2 regions of the Arthrobacter sp. TJ-58 genome follow, and region 1 is predicted to be linked to the other one. Evidence: predicted binding sites of a transcription regulator. Region 1 holds the regulator's gene; the other holds the start of a gene.
What was found. The regulator HspR, encoded in region 1, represses chaperone genes until heat shock. The targets are predictions, from matches to a motif close to AAGTTGAGTCNNNNNGACTCAACTT.
Positions count from the first base shown of each region.

Region 2: the regulator HspR is predicted to act here: its motif matches at 1,394-1,418, upstream of AC4D2W_RS11470 (Hsp20/alpha crystallin family protein).

Region 1 is NZ_JBZCNM010000002.1:157,288-168,422, forward strand. Features, by position in the region: gene dnaK (molecular chaperone DnaK) at 1-1,756, shown strand, start outside; gene AC4D2W_RS06910 (nucleotide exchange factor GrpE) at 1,759-2,394, shown strand; gene AC4D2W_RS06915 (DnaJ C-terminal domain-containing protein) at 2,516-3,511, shown strand; gene AC4D2W_RS06920 (heat shock protein transcriptional repressor HspR) at 3,597-4,109, shown strand; gene AC4D2W_RS06925 (ABC transporter permease) at 4,135-4,908, opposite strand; gene AC4D2W_RS06930 (ABC transporter ATP-binding protein) at 4,905-5,876, opposite strand; gene AC4D2W_RS06935 (class I SAM-dependent methyltransferase) at 5,981-6,661, opposite strand; gene AC4D2W_RS06940 (NYN domain-containing protein) at 6,776-7,789, opposite strand; gene trmB (tRNA (guanosine(46)-N7)-methyltransferase TrmB) at 7,795-8,676, opposite strand; gene AC4D2W_RS06950 (DEAD/DEAH box helicase) at 9,000-10,622, shown strand; gene AC4D2W_RS06955 (HutD/Ves family protein) at 10,701-11,135, opposite strand, start outside.
Region 2 is NZ_JBZCNM010000003.1:221,770-232,904, reverse strand. Features, by position in the region: gene AC4D2W_RS11475 (glutamate-cysteine ligase family protein) at 1-1,298, shown strand, start outside; gene AC4D2W_RS11470 (Hsp20/alpha crystallin family protein) at 1,488-2,054, shown strand; gene AC4D2W_RS11465 (NADP-dependent isocitrate dehydrogenase) at 2,136-3,395, opposite strand; gene purH (bifunctional phosphoribosylaminoimidazolecarboxamide formyltransferase/IMP cyclohydrolase) at 3,551-5,164, opposite strand; gene AC4D2W_RS11455 (HNH endonuclease) at 5,473-7,320, opposite strand; gene AC4D2W_RS11450 (MFS transporter) at 7,624-8,976, shown strand; gene purN (phosphoribosylglycinamide formyltransferase) at 9,025-9,609, opposite strand; gene AC4D2W_RS11440 (hypothetical protein) at 9,649-10,086, shown strand; gene AC4D2W_RS11435 (signal peptidase I) at 10,179-10,628, shown strand; gene AC4D2W_RS11430 (cell division protein PerM) at 10,586-11,135, opposite strand, start outside.

The DNA of each region.
Region 1 (11,135 bases):
CGCCAAGTCCGGCGAGGTCCTGGTAGGCGAAATCGCCAAGCGCCAGGCCGTGAACAACATTGACCGCACCATTTCCTCCGTCAAGCGCCACATGGGCACCGACTGGAACGTGGACATTGACGGCAAGAAGTACACCGCCCAGGAAATCTCCGCACGCATCCTGCAGAAGCTGAAGTCCGACGCCGAATCGTACCTGGGTGAGAAGGTCACGGACGCCGTGATCACCGTCCCCGCGTACTTCAACGACGCCGAGCGCCAGGCCACCAAGGAAGCCGGCGAGATTGCCGGCCTGAACGTCCTGCGCATTGTCAACGAGCCCACCGCCGCAGCTCTGGCCTACGGACTGGACAAGGGCAAGGAAGACGAACTCATCCTGGTCTTCGACCTCGGCGGCGGAACCTTCGACGTCTCCCTGCTCGAAGTCGGCAAGGATGAAGACGGCTTCTCCACCATCCAGGTGCGCGCCACCGCCGGTGACAACCGCCTCGGCGGCGACGACTGGGACCAGCGCATTGTGGATTACCTGCTGAGCCAGGCCAAGGCCAAGGGTGCTGACCTGTCCAAGGACAAGATCGCCCTGCAGCGCCTGAAGGAAGCTGCCGAGCAGGCCAAGAAGGAACTCTCCTCCGCGACTTCCACCAACATCTCCCTGCAGTACCTCTCGGTCACCCCCGAAGGCCCGGTCCACCTGGATGAGCACCTTTCCCGTGCCAAGTTCCAGGACCTGACCAAGGACCTGCTGGACCGCACCAAGAAGCCGTTCAAGGACGTCATCTCCGAAGCCGGCATCAAGGTTGCGGACATCGACCACATCATCCTCGTTGGCGGTTCCACCCGTATGCCGGCCGTGTCCGAACTGGTGAAGGAACTGGCCGGCGGCCAGGAGCCCAACAAGGGCGTGAACCCGGATGAGGTTGTGGCCGTTGGCGCCGCCCTGCAGGCCGGTGTGCTGAAGGGTGAGCGCAAGGACGTTCTGCTGATCGACGTCACCCCGCTGTCCCTGGGCATCGAAACCAAGGGCGGTGTGATGACCAAGCTGATCGAGCGCAACACGGCCATCCCCACCAAGCGCAGCGAGACCTTCACCACGGCGGATGACAACCAGCCGTCCGTGGCCATTCAGGTCTTCCAGGGTGAGCGCGAGTTCACCCGCGACAACAAGCCGCTGGGCACCTTCGAGCTGACCGGCATTGCTCCGGCTCCTCGCGGCGTCCCGCAGGTTGAGGTCACCTTCGACATCGATGCCAACGGCATTGTGCACGTGTCCGCCAAGGACAAGGGCACCGGCGCCGAGCAGTCCATGACCATCACGGGCGGTTCTTCCCTCTCCAAGGAAGACATCGACCGCATGGTCCGCGAAGCCGAAGAGCACGCAGCGGAGGACAAGAAGCGCCGCGAGGCTGCGGACGTCCGCAACTCCGCCGAGCAGCTGGCCTACTCCGTGGACAAGCTCCTCACGGACAACGACGACAAGCTGCCCGAAGACGTCAAGACCGAGGTCAAGGGCGATGTTGACGCGCTGAAGAAGGCACTCGAAGGCACCGAGAACGACGACGAAGTAAAGTCGGCGTTCGAGAAGCTGCAGTCCTCGCAGACCAAGCTGGGCGAAGCCATTTACGCTCAGGCCCAGTCTGAAGGCGCTGCAGGTGCCGCAGGCGGTGCCGGTGCCGGTGACGCGGGCGCAGCCGGCGGATCCTCCGCCGGCGACGAGGACATCGTTGACGCCGAGGTTGTCGACGACGAAGACAAGAAGTAATCATGACGGCTGGTAACGAGTTCCCCAACGACAAGCCGAACGGCGAAGAGCAGGAAGCCGCCGGCCAGGTGCCGGCGGACTCCGAAGCGGCGGACCCTGCGTCGGCGGCATCCGAGGAAACACCGCAGCCTGAGGGCGGCGCCGACGGCGACGCCCTGGCGCAGGCCGAGCAGATCCTCAACAGCGCCGATGTTCCGCCGCAGCCCTCCGCTGCCGGATCACCGGAGGCCGTGGAACTGCGCAATGACCTGCTGCGGCTCCAGGCGGAATACGTCAACTACCGCAAGCGGGTGGAGCGTGACCGCGACGTCGCCCGGGAAATGGCAGTCATTGGAGTAATGAACTCCGTGATGCCGGTCCTGGATGACATCGACGCAGCACGCCAGCACGGTGACTTGGTGGAGGGGCCGTTTGCCTCAATCGCCAACAAACTGGAAAACACGCTGAAGTCTTACGGGCTGACCCGGATTGACGAGGTGGGGGTTGAATTTGACCCGAACATCCACGAAGCGTTGATTCAGCAGCAAAGCGCGGACGTGCAGTTCGATACTGTGACCCAGATTCTGCGGGCCGGCTACAAGGCCAACGACAGGGTCCTGCGGGCGGCGCAGGTTATCGTCTCCGTTCCGGAGCAGTAGGAAACAGGTACCCGGGGCCGTCTCACGGCGGCCCCGGGTACTTCTCATTCAGCAGTGCATGTCCGGACCGCAACCCGCGGGTTGCGGGCGGGAGCAGTAAAACCGAGGAAGGGGACGCCAATTGGCTAGTCAGGATTGGGTCGATAAGGATTTTTACAAGATTCTGGGCGTTCCCAAGGACGCGTCGGAAGCCGATATCAAGAAGGCGTATCGGAAGCTGGCGCGCAAGTATCACCCGGACCAGAACCAGGACGATCCCTCGGCCGAGCGGATGTTCAAGGATCTTTCGGAAGCGTACTCGGTGCTTTCGGACGCCGAGGAGCGCCAGCAGTATGACGCCATCCGCGCGATGGGCAGCGGTGCACGGTTCTCCGCGGGCGGCCCCGGCGGCGCAGGCCCCGCAGGAGGAGCCGGCTTCGAGGATCTCTTTGGCGGACTGTTTGGTCAGGGAGCGCGTCCCGGAGGCGGCCGCCGCACCAGCTACAGCACCGGCGGCAGCAACATTCCGCCGGAGTTCGCCGACCTGTTTGGCGGCGGAGGCTTCGGCGGCGGGTTTGGTTCCGCTCCGCCGCAGAAGGGCGCCGACCGCACGGCCAGCACCACCATCTCCTTTGCCGGGTCCATTAACGGCACCGTCATCGGGCTGCGGGAACCCAGCGGTGAAGTGGTGGAAGTCCGGGTGCCTGCCGGAGTCAAGGACGGCCAGAAGATCCGGGTCCGCGGCAAGGGCCAGCCCGGTGCCGCAGGCAACGGCGACCTGATGGTCACCGTAAACGTCACCCCGCATGATTTCTTTGTCCGGGACGGCAACAACATCCGCATCCATGTTCCGGTCAGCTTCCCCGAGGCCGCACTCGGCGCCACCATCGAGGTGCCGACACTGACCTCGGAGACCGTGAAGCTGAAGGTTCCTGCCGGTACGCCGTCGGGGCGCACCCTGCGGGTCAAGGGACGCGGCGTGCAGACGTCCAAAGGCAACGGCGATCTCCTGGTGACGGTCGACGTCGCCGTTCCGTCACATCTCAATAAGGAAGCGAAGGCTGCGGTTGAGGCTTTTGCCGATGCCACCAAGGGCGAGGATCCCCGCGCCGGACTGGCATCCAAGGCCCGCCTGTAGCTGACGAATTCGAGGTCCGGTTTCCCGTGCCGCGGGAGCGGAACCGGGCTATGGTTACTACTTCAACAGCTGTCAAGGAGGAACAATGGGAATAGACGTCAACGCGCCTATCTTTGTGATCTCCGTTGCCGCAGAACTGGCTGACATGCATCCGCAGACACTGCGGCAGTATGACCGGCTGGGCATTGTCTGTCCGAGCCGCGCTCCCGGGAGGTCCCGGCGCTATTCGCAGCATGACATCGACATGCTGCGCGAGGTTCAGCGCCTGTCCCAGGAGGGTGTCTCGCTGGAGGGCATCAAGCGCATCATGCAGCTGGAAAACCAGGTGTCAGGGCTCCGCGCCCGGATTGATGAACTCTCTGCCGAGCTGGACGCGGTCCAGCAGCGCACTCCCGACCGCAGCCGGGTGTTCGCCGCAGGTCTGGCCGGCGACGTCGTGACCCTGACCCGCGGACAGCGTCCGCCGGCGTCGAGGCCGTTCGGGACCCAGCTGAGCCTGGCCTCCCTGGTGCAGCGGCGCGGCAGGCTGCGGGCGCTTCCGGCCGGCAAGCAGGATGCCATGGACTACGCCGACGACGGCTACGTGCAATCGCTCTAGGCACGGATACGGCAGGTCCCGGCGCCTAACGGAAACGCCGACCCTGGTCCCGCCGGTTGGCCCACACAGCCAGGGCTCCCAGCACCAGCGTCCAGGCGACGAGGCAGGGGATTGCCGCCGCGCTCAGCGGCTGACCGGCAAAGACCGCCACTGAAAGGTCGCGGGCAGCCCGGGTGGGCAGGAACAGGGAAAAACTGTTCAGCCCGGAACTGAACAGCTCCGGAGGCAGCATCAGCCCGCCGGCAAAAGCGAGCGGAAAGAAGACCACCTGGGTCACGGCGATTGCGACCTTCGAGGTGCACAGGTAGCCGATCAGCAGGCCCAAAAACAGGAACGGCAGCCCGCAGGCGAGCCACGCGAGCATGGCAGCCGGCACCCGCCACCAGGACAGCGCGCCTGACCTGAAGGCGTCCAGCGCCGACGTGGTGAGCATGCCCACCAGCATCACGGGGATCAGGGAAAAGAACGCGAACAGCATGGCCGTCAGTGCCCGGGCCGCAGTTGGCGGGACCGCGCCGGCCGGCAGCGTCCGCACGTAGCTGCTCCACGGATTGGCGCGGTCCTCGGCAACACCGATGCCGTAGTTGAACAGGAACGAACTCATCACGCCAAAGAGCGCCAGCTGCGCGACGGCGATCAGTGAGGCCACGGGGTTGGACGTCACTGCCTGCTGCGGAAGGACAAAGAAGACCAGGGCCAGAGTGGGGAAAAGCGTCGACGAGATGACGGAAATCGGGATGCGCAGCTGTTCCAGCACCTGAGCCTTGGTGTGAGCGCGGATTAAAGCGGCCGTACTCATGGCTTCTCCTCGGCAGCGGGTTCCTGCATGCCGGCACCCAGATGCGTCAGGGACAGGAATGCCTCTTCGAGGCTGGCCGTGTGGACCTCCAGCCGGGAAAACGGAACGTTGTCACGGACCAGGCGCCGTACCGTTGCATCCGAGTCCCGGCTCAGGACCGTCACTGAGCCGTCCGCCCCGGCGGTGGCCCCTGCGCTTTCAGGCAGGGATTCAAACCACGACGGCGGACGGTCGGTGTGGAAGGACACCCTGCTGACGGAGACCCGGCTGCGGATCTGGTCCACGGTTCCGTCAGCAACCACCTCTCCGTTGTTCAGAACCGTCACCCTTCCGGAGAGGGCCTGGATCTCTTCCAGGTAATGGCTGGTCACCAGCAGTGTGCCGCCGTCCCGCCGGTACTGGCCCAGCCGCTCCCAGAGATTTTCGCGTGCCTCGACATCCAGCCCGGTGGTGGGTTCGTCCAGGATGACCAGCCGTGGCCGGCCCACCAACGCAAGTGCCACCAGCAGCCGGCGCTGCTGGCCGCCCGAGAGCCCGCCGCACTGTTTATCGGCAATATGTGTGAGCCCGAATTCGGCCAGCAGTTGAGGCGCCGGTACCGGATGTTCATAGTGGGCAGCAACAAAGTCCACGGTTTCCCGTACCCGCAGCGTGGGCGGCACCGACGTTGCCTGGGGTGTTGTTCCGAGCTGCCGCCGCGCGGCAGGCTCACGGGGATTGCGGCCAAAGAGCTCCACCGTTCCGGCTTCCGGGGTGCGGATCCCGCTCAGCAGGTTCAGCAGGGTGGACTTTCCTGCGCCGTTGGGGCCGAGCAGTCCCAGAGCTTCTCCGGCCCGGATGTCCAGGCTGACCCCGCGCAGGGCAGGCTTCCCGGCATAGCTTTTAGTGACGGACCGCGCAGCTGCCAACACCTCTGAGGTGCCGGCGGAGCCGGCCGGCCGAGTTGCGGAACTGGGAATGGAAGTCACGGTTCCTTCATGCTGTCGACCGCCCGTCCGGCCTGTCAAGGTTCCCTGGGGCGATGAAGGGGGCCGCTAATCAACGGAGGCTGTTGCTCAACGGAGGCTGTTGCTCAGCTCAGGCGGCGCGCCCGCAGGATCACGTCCTCGGTGTGGTGGGAGCCCGCTCCGGTGGACACATGCCGGGGGCGGGTCTCGTCCAGCTCGATGCGCCAGTTGCCGTCGAGCAGGTCCGCCACGTCCCTAAGGCCCACGTAGTCGCGGAGATCAACACCGTGCTTTTGAGCTTCCTCAGGTGTGGGCAGCGGATGGTGCACCATGAGGAGCACGCCTCCGGGAGCCACGGCATTTAGGAGGGCTCTTTCGGCTGCGTTTGTCCCGGTGCGCAGCAGCGCCGGATACTGAGCCGATACCAGGTCAAAGGAGGCCGGCGGAAGGGCCGCCTCCACCAGGCCGGCGTGCAGCCACCGGACAGTAACGCCCCGCTGCCCGGCCTGCCGGGCGGCCCGGTCGAGGGCCACCCGGGAGACCTCCAGTGCCGTGACGTCCCAGCCCTGCTCCGCCAGCCACACGGCGTCGGCGCCCTCCCCGCAGCCAACGTCCAATACCCTGCCGGGCTGCATCCCGCTCGCCTCGCCCACCAGGACGGCGTTGGGCTGTCCGCTCCAGAGCGCGGGCTTTTCGGTGTAGCGCTGGTCCCAGAAGGACCTGATTGCTTCCGGCGTCTGCGGCGGGGTCATGCCGGGCTCAACCGGTTCGGCGGAGTCCGCGGCGTGATGATTTCTGTGTTCCATTACTGAAGCATGCATCGGGGATATGCCGCCGGCAAAGTCTTTTTGCCGCCATGGCAAACAACGCCTGCCCGAAGTCTCCGATGCGCAGATGCGCAAGGGTGCAGGAGCCGATAATCAGCGCTTTGGAGTATCCGCGTCCGGCCGCAGGCGGATGAGGCGCTGCGGTCCGCTTTCCTCCAGCTCCACCAGATCGCTGTGCGAGGCGAGGAAGTCCGTGAAGGACCGGTAACCGAGCGGCTTCTCGTTGAAGGAGGGATCCATCCGGCGCATCTGGTTCTTGATGGTGCCGGTATTGAGCCACTCGTCAGCATCGCCCTTGGCGTGGCCGATCTGCAGTGCCCGGAGGAGCAGTTCCGTGGCGATGGTCTGCGGATCGATGTCCTCGGGTTCCTCCGGCTCGTCGAGCTGGATGTCACCGGCGTCGGAGAACATGGGGATCGTGGTGAGAATCCGGGTCTTGCCGGAGACCGGCTCGGGCTGGATTTCCGCAGGCTGGGGAAGCTTCCCGCCTGCTGCGGGGCGGTCCGCTGCGGCAGCGGCCGCAGCACCCTTGTCGATGCCCGGCAGTGAATCGTAGTCCTCGAATTCATCACATGCTGCGGCGAGAGACGTGCTGGTGGATCCGGCAACGCCGATGCCCACCACAAAGCGGCCGAGCCGCTTGGACTTCTGCGCCAGTGCGATGTAGTCGGAGTCTCCGGCCACGATAATGACGTGCGTGAGGTCCGGCAGGCGGAAGAGGTCCTCCACCACGTCGACGGCAAGGCGGATGTCCGCACCGTTTTTGGTGCCCCTCGTGGTGGTGGTGAACAGCTGGGTCAGGTCCACCGCGCGGGACATGAGCTGGCGCTGGTAGCTGGCATTGACCGGAACGGACCAGTCGGCATAGGCGCGGTTGACGACGAGCGTGCCGAAGGATGCGGCGAAGTCGATAATGGCGTTGAAATCGACGGTTGCCGCGGTCAGCTTGGCTGCAATCTCGGGATCCGCGTCGCGGCTGAACTTGTCGAAGTTGCGGATGCCGTCGCGCTGGAAGGCATTGCGGCCGTGCAGCTGCTGGTATCGCGAGATGACAATGTTGTCGAAGTCTATGTAGAGGCCGACGCGGGCATCATTGGGTTCTGTCATGGGAATCATGCCTTGCGGTAGGTGAGGTCGAAGATCAGGCGCCCGGCCTGGTGGGCTTTGTTCTCGAAACTGGTCAGGGTGCGGCCGTCAAAGCGCGGCGCCCACCCGCCCCGGGTGTCGACGTCGTTCACCGGCGCCTTCTTTTCCAGCCCCTCCCGGTTGACGCGCGTCAGCGGGCTGTCTTCGCCGGCGCGCTCGCCGTCGTGCAGGTTTTCAAACCGGGCCGAAGCGTCCAGTACTTCACGCATCTGGACCGCGTAGTCGGACCAGTCGGTCGCCAGGCGCCAAATGCCGCCGGGCACCAGGACGCGGGCCACCAGTTCGGCGAACTCGTCCTTGACCATGCGGCGCTTATGGTGGCGGGTCTTGTGCCAGGGGTCGGGGAAGAAGACCCAGACCTCGTCCACTGAACCGGCCGGAAGCATGGTGGTCAGGACCTCGGGAGCATTGGCTTGCACCACGCGGACGTTGGTGAGTTCCTTCTGGCCAATGCGCTGCAGGGTCTGGGCCAGGCCGGGAAGGTAAACCTCCACCGCGAGGTAGTTCTTGTCCGGGTTCTGTTCTGCGGCGTGCGTGACGGCTTCGCCCAAGCCGGAACCGATTTCCACCACCAGGGGAGCGGACCGCCCAAACTCCGCGGCGGCGTCGAACACGTACTCCGGATCCACCGAGGTGTCCGCTTCGGCGCGGGGGACGTCAATGACAAACTGGTCCGACAGCTCGTCCCAGGCCTGCTGGCGGCGGCCCTGGAGGCGGGATCCGCGGCGGACAAAGGAGACCGGCGAGCGGAAGTGCCGGGCGTCTCCGGTTTCATCCGGCACGCCGGCATCCGCCGGATCTTCAGCGTTCAGGGAGCCGGCATCGGGCAGGGCTGGTTCAGTAGTCATCACTGTTAATGTTATCGGCTGCGCAGCGGCTCGTTCGCAGCCCTCCGCCGGGCCGGAACCGGCCGGTGTGGGACGGTTACGAGGCCCTGCGCTGAGCCGCCGATTAGGAAACTGGGAACAAACCGGTAAACTGGACGAAGTTGTTGTGACTGCCGCGCCTCAAAGCGCGTGTGTAAGCAGCGCAACCTGCGTCGATAGAACGCTTTCTTTTGTCCCGCCGGCCCCTTACGGCCGAGCCACTGGACACTGTCTGACTTTTCTTCGGCGAACCCCCGGCGCCATACGGTTTTGGGGGCCACTTACCGAAAGTTGCTTGTCTTTTAATGACTACTTTTGCTGCCCTTGGTGTACCCAAGGCTCTGGTTTCCTCCCTCTCCGCTTCCGGAATTGACGAAGCATTCCCGATTCAGGTTGAAACCCTTCCCGACACACTTAAGGGCCGCGACGTGCTCGGCCGTGGCCGCACAGGCTCCGGCAAGACCCTCGCTTTCTCACTTCCGCTGGTTACCCGGCTGGCCGAGGCTGAAGCGGCTTACCGCCGCAAGCCCAACCGCCCGCTTGGGCTGGTCCTGGCACCTACCCGCGAACTGGCCACACAGATCAACAACGTGATTGAGCCGCTCGCCAAGGAACTGGGCCTGACCACCACCGTTATTTACGGCGGCGTCTCCCAGCAGCGCCAAGAAAAGGCACTCAAGGCCGGCGTTGACATTGTCATTGCCTGCCCCGGCCGGCTTGAAGACCTGATGAAGCAGAAGGTCATCAGCCTGGAATCCATTGAAATCACTGTGCTCGATGAAGCCGACCACATGGCTGATCTTGGATTCCTGCCGGTTGTGCAGCGCCTGCTGGACCGCACTCCTGAAAAGGGACAGCGCATGCTGTTCTCCGCGACGCTGGACAACGGCGTGGACAAGATCGTCCGCCGCTACCTGTCCAACCCGCTGACACACTCCGTTGATGAGCCGCAGGCAGCGGTGTCCACCATGGACCACCACGTGCTGCTGGTCCAGGACCAGACGGCCAAGAAGCTGCTCGTCAAGGAACTGGCCTCAGGCTCCGGCCGGCGCATCATGTTCATGCGAACCAAGCACCACGCCCGCAAGATGGCCAAGTTCCTGACGGACAGCGGTATTCCCACCGTTGATCTGCACGGCAACCTGTCCCAGAACGCCCGCGACCGGAACCTGGCGGAATTCTCCTCCGGTGACGTGCGCGTACTCGTAGCCACCGACGTCGCAGCCCGCGGCGTGCATGTGGATGACGTTGAGCTGGTTGTCCACATCGACCCGCCCACGGAACACAAGGCATACCTGCACCGTTCAGGCCGTACGGCACGCGCCGGTTCTTCCGGAACCGTCGTCACGCTGACCCTGCCGGAGCAGAAGAGCGAAGTGTCCAAGCTGATGAAGGCTGCGGGCGTTGACGTCTCCATTGAAAAGGTTTCGCACAATTCTCCGTCCATCGCCAAGCTGATCGGTGACCGAGCCGCTGTTGTGGAGCCGCATGTGCGCGCCGCCCAACTGGCGTCGAAGTCCCCGCAGCAGGGCGGCGGCCGCTCCACCGGCGCCAATGCCCAGCGCAAGCGCGCTGCCCGTTCCACCACCGCACCCCGTGCCGGCGGCCGGGGCGGATCAGGCGGCCGCGGACGCGTTTCGGCTGAGCGCACCGACCGCAGCGAGCGTGACCGCAACGACTTCACGCCCGACGCACCCCGCGCCCAGCGCACCCAGGACGGACGCCGCGGAGCAGCTGCAGCTGCCACCGCACAGGGCCGCAACCGCCGCCCGGCCACCGGCCAGCGTGCCGGAGGCGAGGGCGCAGCATCCGGCCGCCCCGCGGCCGGAACACGCGGACAGGCACCTTCCGGTGCCGGCCGTCCCGCCCGCGGCGCAGGCCCGCGCCGTGCCACGGCTCCGGCCTCCAATGAGCGCCGGTCCCGCTAGGGTTCAGCTCTAAAGCACAAAAAGGCGCCTGCTTCCTTCGGGAAGCAGGCGCCTTTTGGCTTTTGAAGGGCTCCGGCCCTAGTCCAGCTCGTAAAAGGATACGACGGCGGCAAACCCGCGTCCCAGCACCGCGGGACGCTCCGCATCCCCGGCCACGGCGTCCAGCGGCTCCAGCGCTGCCGAGGAACCGTCCGCTGCGGTGACCGTGGCGTTTCCGTGCAGCAGCACCAGGAATTGGCCTTCGCCGAGGGTCTGCGGGTTCTTCTTGGACAGCTCTGCCACCATCACCGCAGCACCGGTGGTGTTCCGGTCCGCCAGTGTGTTCAGGACGGTCACCGGACCGGTGGGCAGAGCGGCCTCGGCCGCAGAGTCGCCGGAGTACCGGAAAGGACGGAATTTCTCCATGCCGTGTTCCACACCGTCCACGGAAAGGACCAGCAGCTCTCCCTCCACCGGCACCGTGATCCGGTCCATTCCCGGGAACGCGGTGAAGGCGCCGGGCTTGTCGATGGA
Region 2 (11,135 bases), on a different contig from region 1:
CCCCCGCGCTGCGCAACGCCGCCGTTCTGGAGCAGATCGCCGATCCTGCGTTCCAAACGGAAATCGGCGCTTTCAACATTGAGATGAACCACCCCGCACTGTCTATCGGCGGCTCAGGCCTGCGGGATCTCGAGGACAGCCTCCGCTTCCAGCTGAACCGGGCAGACTCCCGTGCGGCCGAGGTGAATACGGATATTCTCATGGCGGGAATCCTGCCCACCCTCCGGCCAAACCTTTTGGAAGACAAGGAATGGCTCAGCGCCGGCAAACGCTATGCCGCGCTGAACACCTCGGTGCTCCAGGCACGCGGCGAAGACGTGCACGTGGACCTGCGCGGCATTGAGTCGCTGTCCTTCTACGCTAAAAACATTTCCCCCGAAGCCGCCTGCACGTCAGTGCAGCTGCACCTGGAGGTGAGCCCGGAGGACTTTGCACCAGCCTGGAACGCCGCCCAGATGATCGCCGCTCCCCAGGTGGCGCTCGCTGCAAATTCGCCCGTCTTCATGGAACGAATCCTGTGGCATGAAACCCGGGTTGAGCTTTTCAAGCAAGCCATCGACACCAGGCCTCCCGAAATGCGCAACCAGGGAGTGCGGCCCCGCGTGTGGTTCGGAGAACGCTGGATAACCTCAATCTTCGACCTCTTCGAGGAGAATGTCCGGTACTTTCCCGCGCTGCTCCCTGAACTCTCCCGCAGCAGCGGCGGGTCCACGGCCGCCGGAGCCCCTCTGCTCCCGGAGCTCCGCCTTCACAACGGCACCGTCTACCGCTGGAACCGGCCCATTTATGATCCCGGCGAGCACACACCCAACCTGCGGCTGGAGAATCGGGTTCTCCCGGCCGGCCCCACAGTGCTGGACGTCGTGGCCAACGCAGCGTTCTTCTACGGTCTGGTCCAGCATCTGCGCACCTCCGAGCGCCCGCTCTGGACCCGACTGGCCTTCAAGAGCGCCGCAGACAACTTCCTGGCCTGCGCACGCAACGGTCTGGAAGCTACGGTGTACTGGCCCGGCATCGGCGAGACGCCGGTGGCCGAACTGATTCTCCGCCACCTGATCCCCCAGGCAGCAACCGGGCTGGCGGAACTGGGCGTGGACCAGGAATTAATCGGCCGCTATCTGGACGTCATCCGGGAGCGTGCCCGCACCGAGCAGAACGGCGCCTCCTGGCAGATCGCGTATCTGCGCCGCTTGGAGAGTCAGGGCATGGAACGCAGGCCTGCACTTGTAGAACTCACCCGCAGATACTGGGAAAACATGCACACGAATGCCCCCGTCCACGAGTGGCCGGTGGACTGAGGCCCTCTGCCGCGGATTTTTGGTTCTGCATTTTTGGCATCAATTTCGGCCTCGGTTCTGGCAGTCAGATTGTGTGACTGCTAGCCTAATTTCATAACTTGAGTCGAGCTGACTCAAGTTACCGACCTTCTGAAGTTCCGATTAATGATTCGCCTGCCTGGCAGGTGGGCGTCAAAGGAGTTGATGATAATGGCGATGAAGTTCGATCCATTCCGCGAGCTCGACCGGATGGCAGGAGCCCTTCTCGATCCCCGGCAGCGGCTGCGGCTGATGCCCATAGATCTTTACCGCGAGGGCGACCACTACATTCTGAATGCCGATCTGCCGGGCATCGATCCGGGTTCGGTGGACGTGGATGTGGACGGCCAGCTGCTCACCATCCGGGCCGAGCGAACCATCCAGGCTTCCGACGGCGTCACATGGCTGACCCGGGAGCGCGAATCAGGCACCTTCCTCCGCCAGCTCAACCTGGGCCAGGGAATCGACATTGAGGGAATTTCCGCCACCTATGAAAACGGTGTCCTCAGTGTCCTGATCCCGGTCAGCGAACGGTCCAAGCCTCGCAAGATTGAGGTGTCCTCCTCCTACAAGGATTCGAACACCATCAGCGGCCAGTCCAGTTCTGAATCGGTGACCTCATCAACCTCGAGCAGCTCCGGCTCCGATTCAGGCTCCTCGGGTTCCGGCTCCATGGGATCGGGTTCATCCGGATCCGGCTCGATGGGCTCCGGCGGAGACCAGGGCTCCGGCATCTAGCGGGTCTTGAACATAACGACGGCGGCGCCCCACCCGTGAAGGTGGGGCGCCGCCGTCGTTATGCGCTGAAGCAGCTGGGAATTAGCCCAGGCGGGTCTTCAGGTTGGCATCGAGCTCAGCGAGGAATTCCTCGGTGGTCAGGTATGCCTGGTCCGGGCCGACCAGGGCAGCCAGGTCCTTGGTCATCTTGCCGGACTCGACGGTCTTGATGACAACGTCTTCAAGGGTCTCGGCGAAGTTGATGACCTCGGGGGTGTTGTCCAGCTTGCCGCGGTGCATCAGGCCACGGGTCCACGCGAAGATCGAGGCGATCGGGTTCGTGGAGGTGGGCTTGCCCTGCTGGTGCTGGCGGTAGTGGCGGGTGACCGTACCGTGTGCAGCTTCGGCCTCAACGGTCTTGCCGTCCGGGGTCATCAGCACGGAGGTCATCAGTCCCAGCGAGCCGAAGCCCTGTGCCACGGTGTCGGACTGGACGTCGCCGTCGTAGTTCTTGCAGGCCCAGACGTAGCCGCCTTCCCACTTCATCGCGGAGGCAACCATGTCATCGATCAGACGGTGCTCGTAGGTGAGGCCGGCTGCTTCGAACTGGTCCTTGAACTCGGCGTCGAAGACTTCCTGGAACAGGTCCTTGAACTGGCCGTCGTAGGCCTTCAGGATCGTGTTCTTGGTGGAGAGGTACACCGGGTAGTTGCGCTGCAGGCCGTAGGCGAAGGAAGCGCGGGCGAAGTCCTTGATGGAATCGTTGAAGTTGTACATACCCATGGCGACGCCGCCGTCGTCACCGTAGGTGACAACCTCGGTCTTGATTTCCTCGCCGCCGTCTTTGGGCGTGTAGGTCAGCGTCAGGGTACCGGCACCGGGAACCTTGAAGTTCGTTGCCTTGTACTGGTCACCGTGAGCGTGGCGGCCAATGATGATCGGCTTGTTCCAACCCGGCACCAGGCGCGGGATGTTGGAGATGATGATCGGCTCGCGGAACACCACGCCGCCGAGGATGTTGCGGATGGTCCCGTTCGGGGAAACCCACATCTTCTTCAGGCCGAATTCTTCAACACGGGCCTCATCCGGGGTGATGGTGGCGCACTTGACGCCCACACCGTGTTCCTTGATGGCGTTGGCAGCGTCAACAGTGACCTGGTCATCGGTGGCATCGCGGTTCTGGATGGAGAGGTCGTAGTACTTCAGGTCTACGTCCAGGTACGGATTGATCAGGCGGTCCTTGATGAACTGCCAGATGATGCGGGTCATTTCGTCGCCGTCGAGTTCTACGACAGAACCCACAACCTTGATTTTCTCAGCCACACGATCTCCTTGTGTGTTGGTGGGCACCGAACATGTCATGCGGCATGACGGAACCCGTCTTTTTGGCTTGTATTTGAGTCCAACTATGCCACAGCCCACTCGAGGCTCCCTAAACTCCGGGACGGCCGCTTAAGCCCGCCGCCCCGGAGGTTGGGTGGTGCCGGAAGAGCATCCCGGCACGCTCTGCGAGGCGCTTAGTGGAAGAAGTGGCGTGCGCCGGTGAAGTACATCGTGACTCCGGCAGCGTTGGCTGCTTCGATAACTTCGTTGTCACGGATGGACCCGCCGGGCTGGACCACGGCGCGGACTCCGGCATCGAGCAGAATCTGCAGGCCGTCGGCAAACGGGAAGAACGCATCCGACGCCGCCACGGCGCCGCGGGCACGTTCTTCTTCCGGCCCGCCGAGGGTATTGGCCCGTTCCACGGCAAGCCGGCACGAATCAACCCGGTTTACCTGACCCATGCCAACGCCCACTGACGCACCGTTGTTGGCCAGCAGGATGGCGTTGGATTTCGCCGCCCGCACAGCTGTCCAGGCGAAGGCAAGGTCGGCCAGCGTTGAATCGTCGGCGGCGGGACCGGACACCAGGGTCCAGTTCTCCGGCTGGTCGCCGTCTGCCTGCATCTTGTCCGATTTCTGGACCAGCATGCCACCCGAGACCTGGCGGAACTCGGCCGCGCTGCGCCCGTACCCGTCGGGCAGGGTCAGCAAGCGGATGTTCTTCTTTGCGGAGAGGATCTCCACTGCTGCGGGTTCGAAGTCCGGGGCGATCACCACCTCGGTAAAGATGTCCTTGACCGTCTCGGCCATGCCGGCAGTGACTGTCCGGTTGGCCGCAATCACTCCGCCGAAGGCCGATACGGGATCGCAGGCGTGTGCCTTGGCGTGCGCATCGGCGATGGGATCGGCAGCATCCGGGGAGGCGACCGCAACCCCGCACGGGTTGGCATGCTTCACGACGGCCACGGCCGGTTCGCTGAAATCGAAGGCTGCACGCAGGGCGGCATCGGCGTCTACATAGTTGTTGTAGGACATCTCCTTACCGTGCAGCTGGTCTGCCTGCGCCACCCCGGGCTGCGCACTCTTGTCTGCATAGAGGGCCGCTTCCTGATGCGGATTCTCGCCGTAGCGCAAAACCTCGGACCGCTCCAGCGCGAGCCCGGTGTAAGCCGGCCAAGTGGTGCCTTCGTCGGTTCCGTCGCCGAACTGTTCTGCCGTCCAGGCCGCCACTGCCGTGTCATAGGCGGCAGTAGAGGCGAAGGCCTCAGCAGCAAGACGGCGTCGCTGCTCCAGGTCAAACCCGCCTTCGGCGGCTGCCGTGACAACCTCGGCATACTTGGCCGGGTTGACGATCACGGCCACAGAGGGGTGATTCTTTGCAGCGGCACGGACCATTGAGGGACCGCCGATATCGATCTGCTCCACCACCTCATCCGGGCTGGCGCCTGACTTTACGGTTTCCACGAACGGGTAAAGGTTCACCACCACGAGGTCGAAGGGTTCAATCTCCATTTCCTCAAGCTGGGCCACATGATCCGCACGTCGCCGGTCCGCGAGAATGCCGGCATGGACACGCGGGTGCAGCGTCTTGACCCGTCCGTCCAGGCATTCAGCGAAGCCCGTTACCTCGGAAACTTCCGTGACGGCTACACCTGCAGCGGCAATCTGCCTGGCTGTGGAACCGGTGGAAACAATGCTGACACCGGCTGCGGAGAGGCCCTGAGCCAGTTCCGTCAAACCGGTCTTGTCATAGACCGAAATCAAGGCCCGGCGGATGGGTACACGGTTCAGCGGCTGAGAGCTCACGCAATATCTCCAAAGTAAGAGGGTGTCGGTGGCTACAGTTTAGGTCACACGGCCCCGTCGGACGGAGTGTGAAGCTGAGACGGGTGATCCCCGGTTGACCCCTGCTGGCTCTTGTCCTGTCTCTTGTCCTGTCCCTGCTCCCGCCGGCCGCTCCATCCCTCCCGCTGGACTGCCTCCTATCCACTGCTGGCCTGCCAATATTCGCCGCCGGACTGCCCATATCCACCACGGGACTGTCCCATATCCACCGCAGGATTGCCCATATTCACCTCTGGCCTGCCAATATCCGCCGCTGCTCCGCAAGCGATCTATCGCTGGCCTGGAAGCGGCGGCGCGATTGAGCGGTAGCTGTGGCCTGTTGGCGTAGTCGTTACTACCGTGTGCCGGCCCGTCCGGTCCATACTCCTTTTATCCACGCCCGCCCGATCCCTTTCCCTACAGGGCGCCGGTGTTTCTTCACATCGGGCCGCCCACCCGGGTGCTTCTTTGGCTTGGTTGCAGGCCTCGCACAGCCCCTGGATATTCTCGATGCTCGTGGGGCCTCCGTCGCGGAAGGGTTTTACGTGGTCATAATGCCGAATCGGCGCACCGCACCAAGGTGTCCGGCAGATCTGGTCGCGGGCCGCTATCACCCGGGCCAATCCTTCCGGAACCAGCCTGGCCCGGGAGTCCATGGCAGTGAGCCTGCCGCTGCCCGGTGCTGTGTAAAGCCGGCGAAGCCATACTTCCGTGCGGGGCTTTCTTCGGACTCCCCGAGGCTCTCCCCTATCCATTCCTCGGGTTTTGCCACTGTCCACGCCTTGGATTCCGTCCCAACCCAAGCCCTGGATTCCGTCCCAACCCACGCCCTGGATTGTGTTCCCGCCCACGCCCTGGATTGTGTTCCCGCCCACAGCTTTGGTTTTGTCACTATCCCTGCCCGTGGTCTCGTCACTGCTGCGCAACAGGTCCCGTGCCCACTGTGCCGGAACCACTCCATATCCGGCCAGCAGGGCCGGTTCGGCGCCGTCGGGAATGTGCACACCAGCGGACTCACCAGCGGACTCATCCGGATCGCCGGAAACTGTCCGGACCGGGTCTCCGCCCTTTCCGGTGCTGTGGCTCCCGACCCCACAATTTCCGCCGCTGCAGTTTCCGGCACCTCCGCTCCCGGCTCCGCTGTTGCCAGCCACGCAATTTCCCGCTTCACCCTTTGGCAGAATGCCGTGGAGCAGCGTCCTGTCCGTCATAATCAGCTGCACCTCCACCCGCAGGTCCTCCGCTCGGGCCTGACCCGTCAGCAGCTCAACAAAGGTGTCGGCCATGACTTGCCCCTTAGAGCGGGGATCGCCCGAGGCACGCGCCTGATCCGCCTTCCGCGTCAACGCAGCCATCACTCCCACGCCCTGAGCCACCGGCAGCAGTGCGCTCACGTACGCCATGGTGTCCGGTGCCGGGCGGCAGGAAACGAAACGATCCGAGGCTGCTTTCGCCGCTCGATTCACCACGCTGAGCGGATCCAGTCCGTAGGCCAGGGTCTTGATGGCGGCAATGAGTTTCCGATCCCCCAGCTGTCCCAGCGCCGCTTGGTCCCCCGCGATCAGTTCGTCGACCTTCTGCCGGTGGGACAGCGTTAAACACGCCGTCTCCCGCACTAAAATTGTGGCGCGCCATTCACTGATGACTCCGAGGCTCAGCGCCCGCAGGGTATGCGGCATCTCAGCGCTCAGGATCCTCGCCAGCCCCAGCAACCGGGTACCGGTGTGCGGTGATTCGCGCCGGGCTAACCCAATTTGAGCTGCCACGCCCCGACCGAGCTGGTCTGCTTTCACTCCTGCACGAGCCTGGCTGCGACGGGAAGACTCGTCAAAAACCGCGGCTGCCCGTGCCTGCGCGGCACAAATGGAGCCCTTGAGTTCCTCCAACATGCGAATGTGATCGATCAGCTGCAGCCGTACCGCTGCTTCCGCAACTTCCAAACCAGCGGCATCCAACACCGGACCATCCACGACCACGTCGCCCAAGACAGCACGACCCACGACCACGCCGTCCGGTACCGGACCGCCCATGACCTCGGCATCCGACACAGCACCGTCCAAGACCTCGCCACCCGACGCTGCTCGCCGGTCCGGACTCGCATCCATGCTGTGTCGATCCTCGGCTGGTGGATAGTACATACCTTCTATTTTAGTGATCGGGAGCACATAATGAGCGGAATCGCGATACGGGAAAGATACTCTAATGCGCTCCGCTCGCCACCATCCCGCGCCCGAACCGGGAGCCACGCAAACCGGAACGCCGTCACCTCCGTTCGCCAGGACTGCCCTATATGGAAACACGGCCCGGGTCCGGTCTCCCGCTTCTAAGTTTTCCCGTCGTCAGGGGTTCCCCCATAGTCCGGCCCGCGGGGTACAGTTTCTTCGGACCGCCGCTCAGCCTGTCCAACCCACGATATTCCGCCCCTTCGAAAGCGCGCGCCCATGACAACGACAAGCACCCTGCCCACGGGCGACGAGGTAGTCCAGAACCTGCCCTGGAAGTGGAAGGTTCAAGGCCGGATTTTTATTATCGGCGGCCTCGGTTTCATGTTCGATGCCTGGGATGTGACCCTGAACGGGGTCCTGATTCCCCTGCTCTCCAAACACTGGGATCTGGCGCTGGGCCAGGCAGCCTGGATTGGCACGGCAAACCTGCTGGGCATGGCCATCGGGGCGTTTGTGTGGGGGTCCATTGCCGACTCCATCGGACGCAGGAAAGCCTTCACAGCCACGCTGCTGGTCTTTTCACTCTTCACGGTGCTGGGCGCGTTTTCCCCGGACATCATCTGGTTCTGCATCTTCAGGTTCATGGCAGGCTTTGGGCTGGGCGGCTGCGTCCCGGTGGACTACGCATTGGTGGGTGAGTTCACGCCGCGGAAGCAGCGCGGCCGGGTACTGACGGCAATGGACGGCTGGTGGCCGGTGGGGGCAGCCCTGTGCGGCGCCACCTCTGCCCTGATCATGGCAACGCTCGCTGACTGGCGTTTCACCATGCTGGTCATGGTGCTGCCCGCACTGCTGGTTTTCTGGGTCCGGCGCTCCGTCCCGGAATCTCCCCTGTTCCTGGTCCGCAAGGGCCGCACCGCTGAAGCCGAAACAGTCATAAACGGGCTCATCAGGAGCACCGGTTCCACGGTGACCAACTGGCGGCTGCCTGAACCCGAAGAGCCTGCAGCCCTGTCAATGCGCGCTGTGGGAACCCAGTTGCGCGACCTCTGGCGGTACAGCTGGAAAATCACTGTGGCCTCCTGGTCCCTCTTCTTCACCATCCTGCTGGTCTACTATCTGGCGCTGACCTGGATGCCGAAAATTCTCGTGGACTCCGGCTTCAAGGAATACGCCGCATTCCTGACCACGTCGGGGATGGCCGCCGTCGGGCTCCTGGGAGTAATCGCTGCCGCCCTGCTGGTGGAACGCGTGGGACGCAAATGGATCCTGACCGTCACCGGTCCGCTGTCCGCGCTGATCCTGGTGGTTGTGGCGCTGGTCCTGGACGTTCCCGCCGCAGCTACGGGTTGGTTGCTGGCCTACGGATTTGTGGTGCAGGTGGCCATCCCGGTGCTGTACGCCTACGTTTCGGAGCTGTATCCCACTGAGCTGCGGGGCAGCGGGTTTGGCTGGGCCTCCACGGTGAGCCGCATCGGTGCCGGATTCGGGCCGCTGATTTTCGTCTCCATCGCATGGCCATATTTGGGCCTGCCGCTGTCCTTCGGGCTGGCCGGAGTACTCGTGGTGCTGGCCGTGCTGTGGATGATGCGCTTTGCACCGGAGACCAAGGGCGCCGCACTGGACTAGTCCGGCGTGTGCCGTGCCGGGCTGGCCCGGCGTGCGCGGGCGGCATTCCTAAACCTCGAGGGTGGGCAGTCCCTCGCTGCTGATTCGATGCAGGGTTTCGATCAGCAGCCGGCGTTCCTGAACCTTGATCCGCTCATGCAGGGTTTCCTCGGTATCACCGTCGAGCACTTCGACGGCGGCCTGCGCGAGGATCGGACCGGTGTCCACGCCTGCGTCGGCAATGTGCACGGTGCAGCCGGTGACCTTCACTCCGTAGGCCAGCGCGTCGCGCACCCCGTGCGCGCCCGGGAAGGACGGCAGCAGGGCAGGGTGCGTATTCAGGTAGCGGCCCTCGAATGTCTTGATGAAGTGCTCATCGACGATGCGCATGAACCCGGAAGACAGTACGAGGTCCGGTGCATAGGATGCCACCTGGTCCGTCAACGCCAGATTCCACTGGGACCGCTCGGCGTAATCGCGGAAGTTCACCACGAAGGTGTCATAACCGGCATCGGCGGCCCGCTGCACTCCGAGGGTTCCGGGGCGGTCCGCACCGACGGCGGCAATTTCGACGTCGAGTGTCCCAGCCGCCACGGCGTCCAGCACAGCCTGAAGGTTGGATCCGGTACCGGACACGAGAACAACAATGCGCATGCGTCAACCTTAGGCTCAGCCGTCGCCTAGGGTTAAACCATGAACAACGACGGCCGCGCCCCTGACCAGACTCCTCCGCCGTTGCAGCAGGCGCCCGAAAAGCCCGCTGCCACCGACGAACAGAAGCAGAGTGCCCGCGGCTACCTGCGGATTTTCGTGGCGCTGGTCATTGCCGTGCTGCTCACATCCGGGCTCGCGCTGCCCTGGAAGCTGGTGCCGCTGGTGCTGGGAGTTGCCGCCGTCGTCGTCGGCATTATGACGCTCCTGAAGGTGCTGCGCTCCAAGCTCGGTTCCGTGCCGGTCTTTGTCACGACTCTCGGCCTGGTGGCGTCCGTGATGATGGTGGTGGGCCTGGGACTGGCGGTGGCCACCTGGGACAGCACGCAAAAGCTTGAGACCTGCCTGGGCAATGCGCTCACCCTGGAAGCGGAAAAGAACTGCCAGTCCGACTTCAGCAACGGCATCTTCCCTCGCTGAAAAATCTCCGGCGGACCCTCGCAAAGCTGGGGAATCTGGCCGCCGTCTGCATTCTGGTAACCCTGCTGGGCCTGTTGGCCGGGCCGGCGCTGGTGGGGCTGCGGCCGCTAACCGTTCTCAGTTCCTCCATGGAGCCCGCGCTGCACCCCGGGGACGTGGTCCTGGTGCGCGGCGTCGATCCTGCTGCCCTCCGGATAGGTGACGTGCTGACCTACCTGCCGCCGGGAAGTCCGGCGGATGCACTTCCCGTCACCCACCGGCTGACCGGTTTCACTGCCGGCCCCGACGGGGCGAGGGAGCTGATCCTCCGGGGCGACGCCAATTCGCTGCCTGACGCGCCGCTTCCGCTCTCAGCCCTGCAGGGCAGGGTGGTGGCCACGATTCCCAACCTCGGGCTGTTGGACCTGCCGGCGCAGCGCGGCGACCTGGCCTGGATCCGCCCGGCGCTGGCCCTGGGGATGTTTGGCTACGCCGCGCTGCTGTTTTTCCAGTACTTCCGTCAGCGGCGTTCTTCACGCTCCAGGAAGGGGCCGACGGCGTAGCCCACCACCACGCCCACAGCCACTTCCGCGGCAATCCAGAGGCCGGTCCACAGCGGATCTGCCCCTACATCAACAAACCGGCCGATCCCCGCTGATCCTCCCGAAATGAGGACCGCACCCGCGGCCAGGATCCCCGAGACCAGACCCACGAACACGCCCAGCAGGAGCGTGGAAACCGGGGCGGTGAACCAGCGGGCCCTGATCTTCAGGGACAGCCACTCGTCAAAGTGGTTTTCGCCTTCGCGCAGGAACCACCAGCCGGCCAGGAATCCGGCAATCACGGGCAGGATGAGCGCAGCAATGGCGTACTCTCCCCCGCCGGCAGGGAGCGCGGCCAGCACCGGAACGGCCGGAAGCGGACCCACCGTCGTTTCCAGCGGGCTGATGAGGCTTCCGGTCCCGATGGAGAACCCGGCGCCCGAGGTCCAGCCCAGTGCCCAGCCCATAAAGTTCGGGACGAGCCCCAGTTCGACGACGGTCAGTACCGCACTGCCAACGATTCCGGCG